DNA from 4 places in the Kitasatospora sp. HPM-01-4 genome. Region 4 is predicted to be linked to each of the others. Evidence: riboswitches for the same ligand, from Rfam matches in the RefSeq annotation. Region 4 holds a riboswitch; each other region holds the start of a gene.
What was found. A riboswitch is a leader RNA that binds a small molecule or an ion and turns the genes downstream of it on or off. The one in region 4 is predicted to bind cyclic di-AMP.
Positions count from the first base shown of each region.

Region 1: it holds a riboswitch for cyclic di-AMP, as region 4 does, so the genes downstream of both, ACSMTC_RS22400 (transglycosylase family protein) here and ACSMTC_RS20630 (M23 family metallopeptidase) in region 4, are expected to answer to the same signal.
Region 2: it holds a riboswitch for cyclic di-AMP, as region 4 does, so the genes downstream of both, ACSMTC_RS31395 (transglycosylase family protein) here and ACSMTC_RS20630 (M23 family metallopeptidase) in region 4, are expected to answer to the same signal.
Region 3: it holds a riboswitch for cyclic di-AMP, as region 4 does, so the genes downstream of both, ACSMTC_RS27585 (C40 family peptidase) here and ACSMTC_RS20630 (M23 family metallopeptidase) in region 4, are expected to answer to the same signal.

Region 1 is NZ_JBPQGP010000005.1:5,144,365-5,147,561, forward strand. Features, by position in the region: gene ACSMTC_RS22395 (cytochrome P450 family protein) at 1-979, shown strand, start outside; cyclic di-AMP (ydaO/yuaA leader) riboswitch at 1,291-1,472, shown strand; gene ACSMTC_RS22400 (transglycosylase family protein) at 1,477-2,331, shown strand; gene eno (phosphopyruvate hydratase) at 2,574-3,197, shown strand, end outside.
Region 2 is NZ_JBPQGP010000005.1:7,184,064-7,187,260, reverse strand. Features, by position in the region: gene ACSMTC_RS31400 (sirohydrochlorin chelatase family protein) at 1-428, shown strand, start outside; cyclic di-AMP (ydaO/yuaA leader) riboswitch at 960-1,131, shown strand; gene ACSMTC_RS31395 (transglycosylase family protein) at 1,139-2,284, shown strand; gene ACSMTC_RS31390 (hypothetical protein) at 2,570-2,770, shown strand; gene ACSMTC_RS31385 (hypothetical protein) at 2,778-3,197, opposite strand, start outside.
Region 3 is NZ_JBPQGP010000005.1:6,319,159-6,322,355, forward strand. Features, by position in the region: gene ACSMTC_RS27580 (C40 family peptidase) at 97-1,119, shown strand; cyclic di-AMP (ydaO/yuaA leader) riboswitch at 1,423-1,585, shown strand; gene ACSMTC_RS27585 (C40 family peptidase) at 1,596-2,714, shown strand; gene ACSMTC_RS27590 (C40 family peptidase) at 2,905-3,197, shown strand, end outside.
Region 4 is NZ_JBPQGP010000005.1:4,741,938-4,745,134, forward strand. Features, by position in the region: gene ACSMTC_RS20615 (TetR/AcrR family transcriptional regulator) at 1-169, opposite strand, end outside; gene ACSMTC_RS20620 (alpha/beta fold hydrolase) at 169-993, opposite strand; gene ACSMTC_RS20625 (tautomerase family protein) at 1,220-1,423, shown strand; cyclic di-AMP (ydaO/yuaA leader) riboswitch at 1,595-1,753, shown strand; gene ACSMTC_RS20630 (M23 family metallopeptidase) at 1,766-2,641, shown strand; gene ACSMTC_RS20635 (hypothetical protein) at 2,915-3,197, opposite strand, start outside.

The DNA of each region.
Region 1 (3,197 bases), 400 kb from region 4:
GACCCACCTGCTGAACATCGACCCGCCGGACCACACCCGGCTGCGGCGGCTGGTGTCGAAGGCGTTCACCCCGCGCCGGGTGGCCGAGTTCGAGCCGAGGGTGCAACAGCTGACGGACCGGCTGATCGACGGCTTCGCCGGGCGCGGTTCGGCCGACCTGATCCACGAGTTCGCCTTCCCGCTCCCCATCTACGCGATCTGCGACCTGCTGGGCGTCCCTCCAGAGGACCAGGACGACTTCCGGGACTGGGCCGGCATGATGATCCGGCACCACGGCGGCCAGCGCGGCGGTGTGGGCCGGGCGGTGAAGCGGATGCGTTCGTACCTGGCCGAGCTGATCCACCGCAAGCGGGCCGACCTCGGGGACGACCTGATCTCCGGTCTGATCCGGGCCAGCGACCACGGCGAGCACCTGACCGAGAACGAGGCCGCCGCGATGGCCTTCATCCTCCTCTTCGCCGGCTTCGAGACCACCGTCAACCTGATCGGCAACGGTGTGTACGCACTGCTGCGCAACCCCGGGCAGCTGGCCCTGCTGCAGGAGTCGATCGGGCGCGGCGAGCAGGAGCTGCTGGCCACCGGGGTGGAGGAACTGCTGCGCTACGACGGCCCGGTGGAGCTGGCCACCTGGCGGTTCGCGACCCGTCCGCTGAGCATCGGCGGGGTGGAGATCCCGGCCGGCGACCCGGTGCTGGTGGTGCTGGCGGCCGCGGACCGCGATCCGGCCAGGTTCGCCGAGGAGAACACGCTCGATCTGGCGCGGAAGGACAACCCGCATCTGGGGTTCGGCCACGGCATCCACTACTGCATCGGCGCGCCGCTGGCCCGGCTCGAGGGCCAGCGGGCACTGGCGACCCTGCTGACCCGGCTGCCGGATCTCCGGCTCGCCGCGGATCCCGCCGAACTGCGCTGGCGCGGCGGTCTCATCATGCGTGGCCTGCGCGAACTCCCGGTTTCATTTACCGCGCGGCAGGGCTGATCTTCCCCGTAATCCGGCCGTCATTCTCAGGATTTCGGTGAGATGTGCCACATGGCGTCCAGGGACTTCCGGACACCCGGCAAACCGGGCGTGTCGGGCTGACGGAGTGTCGGGTTAGTCCGATTTGGGAACCTCTGAATACGCATCAAACCGGACAAAGTTGCACCGTTTGTAGGCATACATAAACTGACTGTAATTCCCGTGTGATGTACGGGATATGAGCTTGTGATTGATACGAAGGTATGCGTAGTCTCCGTGGAGTTCGCACTGCGAACCCCGCTGCGAGGAACGCCAAACCTTGCCCGCCGCGCTTCGGGACACCGACCAGAACCCTTGGGCAAGGGCGGGGGACCCAGGTTATTCCGCCGTTCTCACGGCTTGGGGTGAAGCCGCGTCAGCAGGGCAGGAGGCACTCCTGTCCCGCCCGCCGCGGCCGGGCCAACCTCCCGGTCCGAACCCGACAGCTCACCTCGCAGGCGTGCGGAGAGGACACCTTCATGCTGTTCACCGGTTCGGGCCGTCATCGTCGCAAGACCCAGACCGAGAAGGCCATCGCCGCGGCCGGTGTGGCCGGCGTCGGTCTCGCGCTGCCGCTGCTCACCGCCACCGGCGCACACGCCGCCTCCGTGACGACCTGGGACAAGGTCGCGGACTGCGAGAGCGGCGGCGACTGGAGCATCAACACCGGCAACGGCTTCTACGGCGGCCTCCAGTTCACCTCCAGCACGTGGAAGGCGTACGGCGGCGGCCAGTACGCCGGCCAGGCCAACCAGGCGACCAAGGGTCAGCAGATCGCGATCGCGGAGAAGGTCCTCGCCTCGCAGGGTCCCGGCGCCTGGCCGGTCTGCTCGGTCAAGGCCGGTCTGGCCAGGGGCGGTTCCGCCGCCGACGTCGACACCGGCAGCCACAGCGGCTCCAAGTCCGGCTCCTCCGGCGGCCAGAGCAGCGCCAAGAGCTACAAGAAGCAGTCCTCGCAGGACACTTCGCCGCAGAGCGCCACCCCGTCCTTCCCGGGCAAGGCCGGTTACGACGCCGCCTCCGGCAAGTACTGGTACCAGAAGAACGGCGGCTGGTACTGGACCAGCCACCAGAGCATCTACAACCAGTTCGCCGGCGGTGCCGCCGCCAAGGCCCCGGCCCAGAGCCCGGCCCCGGCCGCGGCCCCGGCCGCCGCCACCACGCAGAGCGCGGCCACCGGCGGCTACACCGTCAAGGAGGGTGACACCCTGTCGGGCATCGCCCAGGCCCAGCACCTCTCCGGCGGCTGGCAGCACCTCTACGAGAGCAACAGCGCCACCATCGGAGGCGACGCCAACCTGATCCTCCCCGGCCAGGTGCTGAAGCTGGGCTGACCCCCGGCGGCATGAGGGGCCGTTTCCGCAGCCGTCGCGGGAACGGCCCCGTCCGCCCTCGTCGCCTCCCTGTCATCATTCAGGTGAACTACCGGCGAGTAGAGCGGCCACACGATGAGACGGGACCAAGGGCAGCGTGGCCCGGCGGCCCGGTGCGGTTAGGCTCTGGTCGTAACGACTCCGCAACCGTCCGCAGACCGCACCCCCTGTCCGCTGGACCTGCTTCCGCTAGGAGATGCCTCGTGCCGTCCATTGATGTCGTCGTAGCCCGTGAGATTCTCGACTCGCGCGGCAACCCCACGGTCGAGGTCGAGGTCGGCCTCGACGACGGCAGCACCGGCCGTGCCGCTGTCCCGTCCGGCGCCTCCACCGGTGCCTTCGAGGCCCTGGAGCTTCGTGACGGCGACAAGAGCCGCTACTTCGGCAAGGGCGTGGAGAAGGCCGTCCTCGCCGTCATCGAGCAGATCGGCCCGGAGCTGGTCGGCTACGACGCCACCGAGCAGCGCCTGATCGACCAGGCCATGCTCGACCTGGACGCCACCCCGGACAAGTCCTCGCTCGGCGCCAACGCCATCCTGGGCGTCTCCCTCGCCGTGGCGCACGCCGCCTCCGAGGCCAGCGACCTGCCGCTGTTCCGCTACCTCGGCGGCCCGAACGCGCACGTGCTGCCCGTTCCGATGATGAACATCCTCAACGGCGGTTCGCACGCGGACTCCAACGTCGACATCCAGGAGTTCATGATCGCGCCGATCGGCGCCGAGTCGTTCTCCGAGGCCGTCCGCTGGGGCGTCGAGGTCTACCACACCCTCAAGGCCGTGCTGAAGGACCGCGGTCTGTCCACCGGCCTGGGCGACGAGGGCGGCTTC
Region 2 (3,197 bases), 2.4 Mb from region 4:
GTCTGGCCCGCGCCGACCGCGCCCGACTGTTCGCCATCACCACCGCGGCCGACGGTGTGGTACTGACCGTCGTCGGCGGCGAGGAGGCCGCCGCGGCGGCCGGAATCACCGGTGTACTGCTGGCCGCCCGGCTCGCGGTGCCCGTGGTGGCCGCCGCCCTGGACGTACCGGGCTCGGTGGCCGCCGCGGTCGAGCACCTGAAGGCCACCGGTTCACAGCGTCCCGCGCTCGCCCCACTGGTCATCGGCCCGGAGGCCGACCCCGAGCTGCTGGCCACGGCGGCCGAGGAGACCGGCTGCCCGAGCGCGGCCCCGCTCGGCGCCTACCCGACCGTCGGTCAGCTGATCGCCTCCACCTACCTGAGCGCACTGAACATCCCGGGCCCGGGTGAGGCCCCTGCCGCCGTCGCGGAACAGCCCGCCGGCTGAGCGCCCGACAGACCCGTTCGAGAGGCCCCCTCCGAGGGGCCTCTCGGCGTTTCCGGGCCCGCCGGGGGCCATCCGGCACCCGGGACCCCAAGGGCGCGCCCGTCCGCCGGTCCCGCCTCCGAGAGCCGTACGGCCGGGGGCGGGTGGAGAGTTGGTGAACTCACTGCGACATCCACCCCATCAACTCACAATTCGGACATTTGCCACCACCCTCTTCATCGGGCGGCGCCGACCCGGATTCCGCTCCCCCGGGGACTTCTCAAAAGTTTCACAACCGGTTGCCCGATCCGGGCCGAAATTGCCGTGGCATCACCTGAAAGGCAGGCAGATCGCAACCCGTGCAGATCGCCTGAGAGAGGCCCATCGAATTTCCAGGAAATGTCCATTCGCATTCGATCTTGAGGAATCGGCGAATAGCCTGTGAGGGAACTCACAGGTGTTTGCAGTTTCAACTTAAGTCTGCTTAACGTGCTCCCCGTTCGTTGACACACGGACCCAGCTCATCCGGAACGCCGAGTCCTGCCGCCGGAGCAGTTGGTACCGCAGAACGCACCTACGGCAGGGGCGGGGGAACCAGGTAAGTCGCCCGAGAGGCGGTCAGCAGTGGCCGACTCCGGGCTTGGGGTGAAGCCGTGCGCAGCACGGCCGGGCAACTCCAGCCCGAATCCGACAGCTCACCTCGCAGGCGTGGGAGAGGAACGCACACCTTCATGCTGCCCATCAACGCCAACAAGCGTGCCCGCCGTCTGATCGCCGCCACCGGTGTGGTCGGTCTCGGCCTCTCGATCCCCGCCCTCGTCGCGTCCGGCGCGTCCGCCGCCTCCGTCTCCACCTGGGACAAGGTCGCGCAGTGCGAGAGCGGCGGCGACTGGGGCATCAACACCGGCAACGGCTTCTACGGCGGCCTCCAGTTCACCTCCTCCACCTGGGCCGCCTTCGGTGGCACCCAGTACGCCCCGCAGGCCAACCAGGCGACCAAGGCGCAGCAGATCGCCGTCGCCGAGAAGGTTCTCGCCTCGCAGGGCCCCGGCGCCTGGCCGGTCTGCTCGGTGAAGGCCGGTCTGACCAAGGGCGGCGCCGCCGCCCAGGTCGACACCTCCGCTCCGGCCGCCGCCCCGAGCACCGCCGCGACCACCGCGCCGAAGACCGCGCAGGCTCCCGCCGCCAAGCGGCAGAGCGCCCCGGCCGCCGCCGGGCAGGCCACGAACGGCACCAAGTACACCGTGGTGGACGGCGACTGGCTGTCGAGCATCGCCACGAAGAACAGCGTCGACGGTGGCTGGCAGAAGCTGTACGACCTCAACCGGTCGGTGCTGACCCAGGGTCCGGACGTCATCTTCCCGGGCCAGCAGCTGGCTCTCGGCGGCACCGCCACCGCCGCGCCGCAGCAGGACGCCCCGAAGCCGGCCCCCAAGCAGAGCAGCAGCCCCAGCACCCCGGCTCCGGCTCCGGCCCCGGCCCCGGCCAAGCCCGCCGCTCCGGCCGCGCCCGCGACCGGCAGCAAGGCCGCCGCGATCAACTTCGCGCTCTCCAAGGTCGGCCAGGCCTACGTCTACGGCGGCAGCAGCGACGGTGGCTGGGACTGCTCCGGCCTGACCCAGGCCGCGTTCCGCCAGGCCGGCATCTCGCTTCCGCGAGTCGCCGCCGACCAGGCCGATGCCTCCACCCGCGTCTCGCTGGACAGCCTGCAGCCGGGCGACCTGCTGTTCTGGTCCAACAACGGCAGCAACTCGGGCGTCTACCACGTCGCCATCTACATCGGTGACGGCAAGTACGTCGAGGCCGCCAACCCGAAGTCGGGCGTGAAGACCGAGACCATCGCCAACTGGGCCCCGGACTTCGCCGGCCGCGTCTGACGGTCTCCGGACACTCCCTGAGCGGTTCCACCGCAAGGCCGCTGTCCCCGGTGCTCTGGTCGGCGCCGGGGACAGCGGCCTCTGCCGGTACGGCTGCCGGCGCGGGGAGTCCCACGAAGGCCCCCCGGCCCGGGCAGGGGCTCCCTCCGGGCGGTTCCCGCGCCCTGCGAGGAGGGGAGCGCGGGCACTCGGCGAGTCCGCGTCAGGGTGGCAGGCTGGCCAAGCGGTTCCCGCGCCCCTAGAGTGCGTGGTCGCACCCAACTGCCGCAGGGGAGGGGAACGGCCATGGCACGGGTCACCATCAGTCTCGACAGCGATCTGGCGATCGAGGTCATGCTGCTGACCGGCACCAGGAGTCCGCAGGATGCGGTCGAGTTGGTCGTCCGCGACTATCTGGCCGCCGGCCGCCGTACCGAGGCCCGCACCGGCGATGCCGCCGACGCACACCGGGTCGGCGAGGAGAGGCGCACCCCGCAGGAGGGCTGAGCAGCGGTCATCCGGCCTTTCCCGGCTCCGCCTCGCCCTCCTCCGCGCGGTCCGTGCTCCCGCCCTTGCCCCGTCTCCTGTCGTGCCGGGGCCAGCGGGCGCGGGTGAAGACCATGAGACCCGCGAAGATCACTGCCGCGATGACCGCGCCGATCAGGGTCGAGCCGCGGAACCAGGGCGCCCTGACGTCCATCACCCGCTGTCCGGCGTGTGCTCCGCTGCCGGTGCCCACCACGACGCCCAGCGTCCAGAGGTTGGGCAGTGCCAGCACCAGCGCGAGGATCAGCCAGCTGAGCGTCACCTTCCAGGACCGTCGCCGGTGCAGACCGGCCCAGGCCGCCAGCAGCGGCAGCAGCGTGAAGCAGATTCCGAAGACGAGCCCCAGCAGCAGTCCCACGCTCAGGTGCCCGTTCACCATGGAGCCCAC
Region 3 (3,197 bases), 1.6 Mb from region 4:
CGCTAATCCGTCATCTTCACTAGGGTCTGGAGTCAAACCTATTTTCCGGAATTCCGCCCGAACGGGCGGGTCCAGCAGGAAGAAGGAGCCAGTCCCTTGGCCAGCCACCGCCGTCCCAAGCAGCCGAGCCGCGCGCGGGTGTCCGTGCTGACCGCTGCAGCTGCGACCGCGGTCGCCCTGTCGGCCAACGCGAGCGCCCACGCGGCGCCCCAGCCGAGCAAGGACGAGGTCAAGGTCCAGATCGACCAGCTGAACAAGGAGCAGGAGCAGGCGGCCGAGAAGTACGACGGCGCCCAGGAGCACGCCGACCAGCTTCGCAAGCAGGCCGCCGATCTGCAGGACCAGGTCGCGCGGGGCCAGGAGCAGCTGACGCAGCTGCAGACCAGCCTGTCGGCGGTGGCCGCCGACCAGTACCGCTCGGGCGGGATCGATCCGTCCGTGGCCCTGATGCTCTCGTCGAACCCGAACGGCTACCTGGACCAGGCCTCCAGCGCCCAGCAGGTCAACCAGACCGAGGCCGACATCCTGAAGGCGCTGAAGGAGCAGCAGGCCCGCCTGGACCAGCAGAAGCAGGAGGCGGCCTCCGTCCTCGCCGAGCTGGACCGCAACACCCAGCAGCTGAACGACGCCAAGGCCCAGGTGCAGCAGAAGCTGCAGGACGCCAACAACCTGCTGAACTCGCTCACCGCGCAGGAGCGGGCCGCCGTCCAGGCCGCCGACCGGGCCTCGCGCGGCGACGCGCGCGCCGACCTCGGCTCGCTGCCGACCGCGGGCGGCTACGCCGGTGTCGCGGTGGCCGCGGCGCTGAGCATGCGCGGGCACGACTACCACTGGGGCTCGGCGGGTCCGGACGAGTTCGACTGCTCCGGACTGATGCAGTGGTCGTACGCCAAGGCCGGTGTCTCGCTGCCGCGTACCTCGGAGGAGCAGATGGGGATCGGCTCCCGGGTGCCCTCGCTGTCCCAGGCGCAGCCGGGTGACCTGGTCATCTACGAGGGCGGTGGCCATGTCGGGATGTACATCGGCAACGGCATGGTGGTGCACGCCCCGCACACCGGTGACGTGGTGCGGACGATGCCGGCGGACGCGATGACGATCGTCACCATCCGCCGCGTCTGACGGCCGCCGCGATCCGGGCTTCCGGCCCGCCGAAACCGTCCTGTGACGCAGGGCACTTCGGCGGGCCGTTTCCATGAGGACCTGTCAGCAAGTGGTGTCCGGTTCGTCACTCTCGGTCGGTTCACAAATGAACTTGTCGCTGATTCAGAATTTTTTCTGACAAGGATTTGAATGAATCACGGTTTGGTTACTAGGGTCGGGACTTGAACCACCGCACAGTTGATCACCCAGCCAGGGTGGCGGCGGGGGTTACCGTCGAGTCCGAGAGGCAGCTGGGCAGTTCAACTCCTCACAGGGAAGCCCCTGTTGGGGGTGCTGCGGATCGGAGCCGGGGAACCACGTTCCTCGGGGTGAATCGGCGCCAGGTCGGTCGGCCGTCGTGGGCGGCGACCGGTGAGGCGTCGTAGGGCATCTCTTCCAGCCCGAACCCGTCAGCTCACCCGGTAGGCGGACGTAGGAAGAAGGAGTCCGCCTTAGTGGCGTCCCATCGTCGTCCCAAGCCTCCAAGCCGTGCCCGCGTCAGCATCCTGACCGCGGCCGCCGCGACCGCGGTGGCGCTCTCCGCGCAGACCGGCGCGCACGCCGATCCGAAGCCGACCAAGGACGAGGTCGCGACCCAGGTCGACCAGCTCAACGAGCAGGCCGAGGTCGCGACCGAGAAGTACAACGCGGCCACCGAGAAGCAGCAGACCCTGCAGAAGCAGGTCAACGACCTGCAGGACCAGGTGGCCCGCCAGCAGGCGCAGGTGAGCACCGTGCAGGGCCAGCTCGCCCAGGTCGCGGCCGAGCAGTACCGCAACGGCGGTATCTCCCCCACGGTCCAGCTGATGCTCTCCAGCTCGCCGGAGAACTTCCTCGACCAGGCCGGCTCGGCCCAGCAGGTCGGCATGTCGCAGGCCGACGCGCTCAAGACGCTCAAGGGCGAGCAGGAGAAGCTCGACCAGCAGAAGTCCGAGGCGCAGTCGAAGCTGGCCGAGCTGGATGCCACCACCAACGAGCTCCGGGCCTCCAAGGAGGACGTCCAGGCCAAGCTGGCGAAGGCCAAGGATCTGCTCGACTCGCTGACCCAGCAGGAGCGCGACGCGATCCAGGCCGCCCAGAACCAGGCCGCCTCCGACGCGGCCGCCAACGCCCGTGCCTCGCGCGGTGACAGCCGTACCGACCTCGGTTCCGGCGGCGGTGGCGGCAGCAGCAACGGCGGCAGCGGCAAGGGCGGCGGTGGCAGCGTCAACGCGCCGTCCGGTTCGTACGCCGCCGCCGCGGTCGCCGCGGCCGAGAGCCAGGAGGGCAAGCCCTACCTGTGGGGCGCCGTCGGCCCGGGGGCCTTCGACTGCTCGGGCCTGATGGTCTGGTCGTACGCCAAGGCCGGTGTCTCGCTGCCGCGCACCTCGCAGGAGCAGGCCACGGCCGGGACCAATGTCGGGACCAACATCGCCAACGCCCGGCCCGGCGACCTGATCATCTACTACGACGACCAGCACCACGTCGGGATGTACGTGGGCGGCGGCCAGGTCATCCACGCCCCGCGCACCGGCAAGCCGGTCCAGTACATGAGCGCCACGGCGCTGCCGATTTCGGCCATCGTCCGGGTCTGACCCGGAGCCGGCCCGCCGCAGGCCCGACCCTCTTCCGGGGGCCGGGCCTGCGGCGTTTCCGAGCATCCGGATCGATGTCCGATTTGTGGTCAAATATTCGACACTGCAGGGGCTTGGACTAGATCCTCCGGAATCGCTAGTGTCTGGCGCCGGTCGGTCTTAGCCGAGGACGAATGGAGCAGCCGCCCCCATGTCGATGCACCGCCGTTCCCCCCTGTCGGGCCAGCCGCGGCTGGCCCGCGCCCTGGTGTTCACGGCAGCGGCCACCACCGCGCTCGGCATAACGTTCGGCGGTGCGGCCCAGGCGGCCCCGCACGCACCGGCGGACCCGTCCAAACAGGAGATCAGGGCCCAGGTCGACCAGCTGTACGAGGAGGCCGAGCGGGCGTCGGAGCGGTTCAACGCCGCCGAGGAGCGCCAGCGGCGGCTGCAGAGCGAGGCCGAGGGCCTGCAGAACCAGGTCGCCGCCGCACAGGAGGAGCT
Region 4 (3,197 bases):
GCCGGCGCAGCTCGGCCAGACCGCCGCTGACGTGCTTGTAGAGGGACGGGGTGGCGACGCCCGCGCGGGTGGCGACGGCGGCCAGGGTGAGGGCCTCGGGGCCCTCCTCGTCGATCAGTTCGAGGGCATGGCCCACGACGGCGGCGGGGGTGAGTCCGACCCTGGGCATCAGGCGACCTCGTGCAGGAAGGGGAGCAGGGCGTCGGCGGTGGCCTCGGGGAACTCGGCCATCGGGTAGTGCCCGGCACCGCCGATCATCACCTTACGGCCCTTCAGCGCGGCGGCCTGCCGGTCGGCGAGCGCGGCCGGGTCGGGGAAGTCGACGTCCTTGCCGCCCATGATCACCAGGGCCGGGCAGCGCACCGTCGCCGCCGCTCCGAGGGCGATGGAGTCACCGGTCAGCTGGCCCCGGGTGGCGGCCTTCCGGCCGGGGGTGCGCAGCGCCGCCACCAGCCGAGCCCGGTGATTCTCGAAGTCGGCGGGCCTGCGCGAGGGGTAGTAGTACCGCTGGGCGGAGCCCCAGACGCCGGGGAAGGTCAGTACCAGCGGGGCCAGCGCCTTCATCAGCGCCCGCTGCAGGGCGTTCGGCGAGTGCTCCAGGAAGGCGGCGGTCACCGCGACCCCGGCGACCCGCTCGGGGGCGGCGGCCGCGGCCTTGACCACGGTGGCGCAGGTGTACGAGTGGCCGACCAGGACGGCCCGCGCGATGTCCAGGTGGTCCAGCAGGGCGAGCACGTCCTGCGCGACCGCATCGGGGGAGTAGTCGTCCCAGGCGATCGAGGACTCGCCGAAGCCGCGCAGGTCCATGGAGATCACCCGGTGGCCGGCCGCGGTGAGCAGCGGACGCAGGAACCGGTACAGGGTGCGGGACTCGAGTATCCCGGGGAGCAGCACCACGGTGGCGCCGCCGGTGGCCGCGCCGCTGTCGTCGAACGCGATCCGGCCGCCGGGGACGTCGAGGAACCGGGTGTCGGGCTGCTGGGTGCTGGACATGTCCTGCCTCCGCTGTCTTTCGTGGCTGCTTCCTGTAGCCATAAAGCTAAGGCTATTAGCCTTAGCCGTCAAGGGGTCCTCGGGGCGAGGTCTTCGGGGTCGGTTCCCGGGCTGAGGCGTCTTCGGGTGAGGCGTCCTCGGGCGAGGGGCCTTCGGGTCGAGGGGTCTTCAGGAACCGTGCGATACGGTGCGGCTGGCCGCAGATTCCGACCCCGAGGAGCCCCCCGTGCCGTTCATCAACGTCAAGCAGCTGGCCGGTCGCACCGAGGAGCAGAAGGCCGAGATCGCTCGCGAGCTCACCGAGACGTACTCCCGGATCACGGGCGTGAAGCCGGAGAACATCTGGGTGGCGATCGAGGAGGTGCCGCGTGAGAACTGGGCGATCGCCGGTACGACCGTCGCTGAGCTGGACCGTCAGAGCCAGGGCTGAACACCCTGGTGGATAACGGTCCGTCATCGGACAACCTGGCCAATAGTCACAAATCGACCATTACGCCCCAGGAAGCCAGGACTTCACCAGCTGTGCAGCTTGGAATCATGGGCTTCTCGGATTAACGTTTGATAACGCAGCGCGGTCGGCAACGCCGTACCCGAACGGCACCGTGCGCCGTCGCCTAATCCTCAGGACCCGCCTGCCGGACGGGTCCGGGAGCCGGGGAACCACGTTCCTGGGGTGAATCGGGCGGGCCTCGGTCCGCCCGTAGGAGACCTTCCTGCTCCGAACCCGTCAGCTAACCCGGTCGGCGCGAAGGAAGGAAAGGAGCGCGCCTTGGTGGCGTCCTTGTCGCACAGCCCTGCCAACCTCGGGCTCGGCAGCCTCGGGTCCGGCCCCCAGCTGCTCGACCTTCCGCAGGAGCCGGCAGCCGACGGGGCGGCTCGGCACCGGCTGCCGCGTCAGTCGCGCAGCGGCGGCTCGCTGCTCGGCGTGACCGCGATGGCCGCCGGCCTGGGTGCCACCGGGCTCGCCACCGCGGGAACGGCCGCCGCGGCCACCGTCGCCCAGCCGCCCGCCCCCGCACCGGCGCTCTCCGTCCCCGACACGGCCTCGGACCACGTGCTGGCCACCGACCCCGGACTCACCCTCACCGCCCGGATCCAGCAGCAGGCCGACGGGGAGCGCACCACCGCCGAGGAGTCCGCCCGGCTGGCCGCCGCTCAGGGGGCCGAGGCCAAGCGGGCCGTCCAGCAGGCCGAGGCCCAGGCCGCGGCCGAGCGTGCCCGGCTCGGCACCCTCCGGCTGCCGGTCGGCGACTACACGCTCACCGCGGAGTCCGCCCAGGCCGGTTCGCACTGGACCCGGCCGCACCCCGGCCTGGACTTCGCCGCCCGCGTCGGCACCCCGGTCACCGCCATCGGCGCGGGCACGGTCACCGCGGCCGGCTGGAGCGGAGCCCACGGGTACCGGGTGATCCAGACCCTGCCCGACGGCACCGAGATCTGGTACTGCCACCTCTCCGCCGTCTCCGCCGTCTCCGGTCAGGTCGCCGCCGGCACCCAGCTCGGCAGGGTCGGTGCCACCGGCAGCTCCCACGGCCTCCGGCCGGACAGCGCTGCCCCCGGCCCCCGCCTCCACCTGGAGGTCCGCCCGGCCGGCGGCGCCCCGGTCGACCCGCTGGCCTGGCTCCACTCCCACGGCCTCCAGCCGTAGCGGCCGTTCGGCCACCGGGCCGCCGACGGTGAGACGCGGGTAACTCCGGTGGCCGTGGCGGCCGTTCGGTGACCTGGCTTATCGACGGCGAGACGCGGGCGGCCCGGCGGCCTGGCGGTCGTTCGGCCACCGGCACGACTCGCAACGGGGCGCGAGCGACCCGGCGCCTTCGCGGGGCTCGCGCCGTCCGGGAGCCGGGGAACCGGACGGCTCCCGAGTTTCCCCGGGCGGTCGCACCGCCGATCGGGTGGCCGGGTGTTCCCGGCCGGGCCGTCAGGCCTGTGTGCCCGCCACGTACTCCTCGATCTCCTGCGTCCCCGGCTCCGGCGCGAGGTCCGGAAACTCCGCCACCAGCAGCTCGGGCAGCCCCGGCACCGTCCACTCCCCGCACAGCCGCAGCGCCTCCGCCGCCACCGCCGCCTCGAACCCCTCGAAATCCCCCGCGAGTTCGTCGGGCATCGGCAGCCCCAGGGCGTTCCGCCCGGCCAGATTGCGGTAGCTGCGCTCCATCAGCCGGTTCTCCAGCAGCAGCCGCGCACCGTCGGTGGCCATCCCC